2 regions of the Streptomyces sp. NRRL S-1813 genome follow, and region 1 is predicted to be linked to the other one. Evidence: predicted binding sites of a transcription regulator. Region 1 holds the regulator's gene; the other holds the start of a gene.
What was found. The regulator HrcA, encoded in region 1, represses chaperone genes, less so after heat shock. The targets are predictions, from matches to a motif close to TTNGCACTCNGNNNNNCNGAGTGCNAA.
Positions count from the first base shown of each region.

Region 2: a site for HrcA is predicted at 814-840, ahead of IF67_RS0113905 (FmdB family zinc ribbon protein). Genes of this name have one in related genera too.

Region 1 covers NZ_JOHB01000005.1:148,860-151,317, forward strand. Annotated here, with positions in the region: gene IF67_RS0110715 (MBL fold metallo-hydrolase) at 1-329, opposite strand, end outside; gene hrcA (heat-inducible transcriptional repressor HrcA) at 524-1,540, shown strand; gene dnaJ (molecular chaperone DnaJ) at 1,541-2,458, shown strand, end outside.
Region 2 covers NZ_JOHB01000007.1:170,454-172,911, forward strand. Annotated here, with positions in the region: gene IF67_RS0113900 (MFS transporter) at 1-739, shown strand, start outside; gene IF67_RS0113905 (FmdB family zinc ribbon protein) at 852-1,190, shown strand; gene IF67_RS0113910 (S-methyl-5'-thioadenosine phosphorylase) at 1,306-2,139, shown strand.

The sequences.
Region 1 (2,458 bases):
GCGTCGTGCCGCAGCTCGTCCTTGCCGCGGCGCAGCAGCTCGCTCAGTCCGGCCGCGCCGAAGACCTCGACGCCCGCGAAGGCGGCGGTGCCCAGCACATGATCGAAGTGGGGGTGGGTGAGCGCGATATGCGTCACTTCCCGGCCCAGTACGCCGCGGATCGCACGCCGCAGATCCGCGCCGTCGCGCAGGGTCGCGCCGGTGTCGACGATCATCACGCCGGTGGTCCCCGCGACCACCCCGATCGTCTCGTCCCAGCCCGGCATACGGCGCCTGGCGACACCGTCACCGAGTCGTTCCCACCCGGCCTCTTCCCAAGCAGTGTGCATACCGAGACGCTAGCGCCATCGCGATAGCGTTGCCCGACAGATCGGCCGAACACGGTCATCGGGCGGGTGCTGTGCGCGGCTGCCCTTGCCGTGTCCGTGCTACCCGGCCGTACACTGGCTCAGGGTCTGGCACTCGGCCCGTGTGAGTGCCAGGAGAGACGAGACGGCGGACGGCCGGACTGGAGGTGCGCGGGATGCTCAGTGAACGCAGGCTGGAGGTGCTGCGCGCCATCGTCCAGGACTATGTCGGGACGGAGGAGCCGGTCGGCTCCAAGGCGCTCACCGAACGCCATCAGCTCGGCGTCTCCCCGGCCACCGTCCGCAACGACATGGCGGCCCTGGAGGACGAGGGATTCATCGCCCAGCCGCACACCAGCGCCGGGCGCATCCCGACCGACAAGGGCTACCGCCTGTTCGTCGACAAGCTGGCCGGCGTCAAGCCGCTGTCCAGCCCGGAGCGGCGGGCGATCCAGAATTTCCTGGACGGCGCCGTCGACCTCGACGATGTGGTGGGCCGCACGGTCCGGCTGCTGGCGCAGCTGACCCGGCAGGTCGCGGTCGTGCAGTACCCGTCCCTGACCCGGTCCACGGTCCGGCATGTCGAACTGCTGGCGCTGGCCCCCGCCCGGCTGATGCTCGTACTGATCACGGACACCGGGCGGGTCGAGCAGCGGCTCATCGACTGCCAGACGCCGTTCGGCGAGGCCTCGCTGGCGGACCTGCGGGCCCGGCTCAACAGCAGGGTCGTCGGCCGCCGGTTCGCGGATGTGCCGCAGTTGGTGCAGGATCTCCCGGAGTCCTTCGAGCAGGACGACCGCGGCACGGTCTCGACAGTGCTGTCGGTGTTGCTGGAAACTCTGGTGGAAGAGACCGAAGAGCGGCTGATGATCGGCGGTACCTCCAATCTCACGCGATTCGGGCACGATTTCCCGCTGACGATCCGGCCGGTGCTGGAGGCCCTTGAGGAGCATGTGGTGATGCTCAAGCTGCTCGGGGAGGCCAAGGACTCGGGCATGACCGTACGTATCGGGCATGAGAATGCCCACGAAGGCCTGGCGTCCACATCGGTCGTCACGGTCGGCTACGGTTCGGGCGACGAGGCAGTCGCCAAACTCGGCGTGGTCGGACCGACCCGCATGGACTACCCCGGAACGATGGGAGCGGTACGCGCAGTGGCACGTTACGTCGGACAAATCCTCGCGGAGTCGTAAGTGGCCACGGATTACTACTCGGTCCTCGGCATCAGCCGTGACGCCTCGCAGGACCAGATCAAGAAAGCCTTCCGCCGGCTGGCGCGTGAGCTGCACCCGGACGTGAACCCGGATCCCAAGACCCAAGAGCGGTTCAAGGAGATCAACGCCGCTTACGAGGTCCTGTCGGACCCGCAGAAGAAGCAGGTCTACGACCTCGGCGGCGATCCCCTCTCGCAGGCGGGCGGCGGCCAGGGCGCGGGCGGCTTCGGCGCGGGCTTCGGCAACTTCTCCGACATCATGGACGCCTTCTTCGGCACCGCGTCGCAGCGCGGGCCGCGCTCGCGCACCCGCCGCGGCCAGGACGCCATGATCCGGCTCGACATCGAGCTGAACGAAGCGGCCTTCGGCACGACCAAGGACATCCAGGTCGACACCGCCATCGTCTGTACGACGTGCACCGGTGAGGGAGCCGCGCCGGGTACCTCGGCGCAGACCTGCGACATGTGCCGCGGCCGCGGTGAGGTCTCGCAGGTCACCCGGTCCTTCCTCGGCCAGGTCATGACGTCCAGGCCCTGTCCGCAGTGCCAGGGCTTCGGCACGGTCGTGCCGACCCCGTGCCCCGAGTGCGCAGGCGACGGCCGGATCCGCTCCCGCCGCACGCTGACCGTCAAGATCCCGGCCGGCGTCGACAACGGCACCCGCATCCAGCTCGCGGGCGAGGGCGAGGTCGGCCCCGGCGGCGGCCCCGCCGGCGATCTCTATGTGGAGATCCACGAGCTGGCGCATTCGGTCTTCCAGCGGCGCGGCGACGATCTGCACTGCACGGTCACCATCCCGATGACAGCGGCGGCGCTGGGCACGAAGTGCCCGCTGGAGACGCTGGACGGGGTGGAGGAGATCGATGTCCGGCCCGGCACCCAGTCCGGCCAGTCGATC
Region 2 (2,458 bases), on a different contig from region 1:
GCTGGCCGGCGGGCTGCTGTTCGCCTCCCAGCGGCGCAGCCAGCCTCCGGTGCACCGGCACCGCGCGGGCGACCGGCCGCGCGTCTCGGCGCTGTCCGTGCCCGGCGTACGCGTCCTGATCGTGGCGTTCCTCGGCATCGGCGCCGTCTTCGGCGGTATGCAGGTCTCCCTGACCGCGTTCACCCAGCACATCGGGCAGCCCGGCATCAACGGCGTGCTCTACGGGATCTTCGCGGGCGGCAACATGCTCGCCGGTATCGCGTGCGGCCTCATCGCCTGGAAGGTCGGCCCGCGGCGCCGGCTGCTGGTCGCCTACGGGCTGCTGGCACTGGCCACCACCCCGTTGTGGGCGGTCACCGCGGTGCCGCTGCTCGGCGCGGTCGGCCTGGTCGTCGGCCTGTGCATCGCCCCGGCCCTGATCACCGGTTACACCCTCGTGGAGTCGCTGGTGCCGGCCGCCGCCCGCACCGAGGCCTTCACCTGGCTGACCGGCGCGGTCGCGCTGGGCCAGGCGGCCGCGGCCACCTCGGCCGGCCAGCTCGCCGACTGCTTCGGGCCGAGCACCGGGTTCCTGGTGCCGCTGGCCGGTACGGCGCTGGCCCTGACGGTGCTGCTGGCGCTCCGCGCCCACCTGTTGCCGCGCTCGTCGACGAGGACCGCCGCGGGCCCCGCGCACGGCACGGATGCCCAGGTCCCGGCTGTTTCCGACGACCGCGAGCGGGAGCTGGCGCGCACCTGACCGGACGTGGAGTCGGTCACCGTGGGCCGGTCACGGTGGACTGTCGGGCGGGAATACTGCAAGATGGAGCGTCGTTAGCACTCATCGAGTGAGAGTGCCAGGAGGAAGACAAGTGCCGACCTACCAGTACCAGTGCACCGCGTGTGGCGAGGGCCTCGAGGCGGTGCAGAAGTTCACCGACGATGCGCTCACGGAGTGCCCCGCCTGCGACGGACGCCTCAAGAAGGTGTTCTCCGCGGTCGGCATCGTCTTCAAGGGCTCCGGCTTCTACCGCAACGACAGCCGCGGCTCGTCGTCCAGCAGCAGCCCCGCGAAGAACGCCTCCGCGGCGGGCAGCACGTCCTCCTCGGACACGTCGAGCTCCTCGTCCGGCAGCTCGGACACCAAGTCCTCGGCCCCGGCCGCCTCGTCGTCCTCCGGCAGCTCCTCGGGCACCAGCTCCGCGGCCTGACCCACAGCTCTTCGGACCCCGCCGTCACCGACGGCGGGGTCCGCTGTCTTACGGCTTCCTTTCGCCTCCGCCACCCGCCCGCCCCGGGCCGCCGTGCCCCGATAGTGTGACCGGCATGGCTGACGCGGAGATTGGCGTCATCGGCGGATCGGGCTTCTACTCCTTCCTCGATGACGTGACCGAGATCACGGTGGACACCCCCTACGGACGCCCCAGCGACTCGCTGTTCCTGGGACAGATCGCCGGCCGCCAGGTGGCGTTCCTGCCCCGGCACGGCCGTGGCCACCACCTCCCGCCGCACCGCATCAACTACCGCGCCAACCTGTGGGCGCTGCGCTCGCTCGGGGTGCGCCAGGTCCTCGCCCCGTGTGCGGTCGGCGGCCTGCGGGCCTCATACGGCCCCGGCACGCTCCTGGTCCCCGACCAGCTCGTCGACCGCACCAAGGCCCGCCCCCAGACCTACTTCGACGGCGAGCCGCTCCCCGACGGGAAGACACCCAACGTCGTCCACCTGACCTTCGCCGACCCGTACTGCCCCACCGGGCGGCAGGCCGCCCTCACGGCCGCCCGTGGCCGGGACTGGGAGCCGGTCGACGGCGGCACCCTCGTCGTGATCGAAGGCCCCCGCTTCTCGACCCGCGCCGAGTCGCGCTGGCACGCCGCACAGGGCTGGTCGGTGGTCGGTATGACCGGCCACCCCGAAGCCGTCCTGGCCCGCGAACTGAGCCTGTGCTACACGTCATTGGCGCTGGTCACCGACCTGGACGCGGGCACCGAGACCGGCGACGGCGTCTCCCACGAGGAAGTCTTCAGGGTCTTCGCCGAGAACGTCGGCCGGCTGCGCGAGGTCCTCTTCGACGCGGTCTCCGGCCTCCCTGACAACGCCGCCCGCAACTGCCTGTGCACCGAGGTGCACACCGGCTGGGACCTGGGCATCGACCTGCCGTAGCGCCCCGAACGCCGCGACGGACGGCCCGGCCTCCCTCTCCCGGGTGGCCGGGTTGTCCCCAGGGGCGGGGTCGTCCACAGCCCGGAGCGGGCCGGAGCGGATTCCGGCACGGTGGTGATCGCCGGTTCGTCCGAACCCCTCACCACAGGCGGTGCCCACCATGCCCCGTGCCTCTTCCCCGCCCCCTCACCACACCGACCCCGCCTTCCTCTCGCCGCCGCTCCCCGCTCCCCCGCCCTGTGAAGTGCCGCACTTCCCGCCGGTACGGGCCGGTGGCCGCCGACGCCGGGGAGGACGGAGCGCGCGGCGGCGGCTGCTG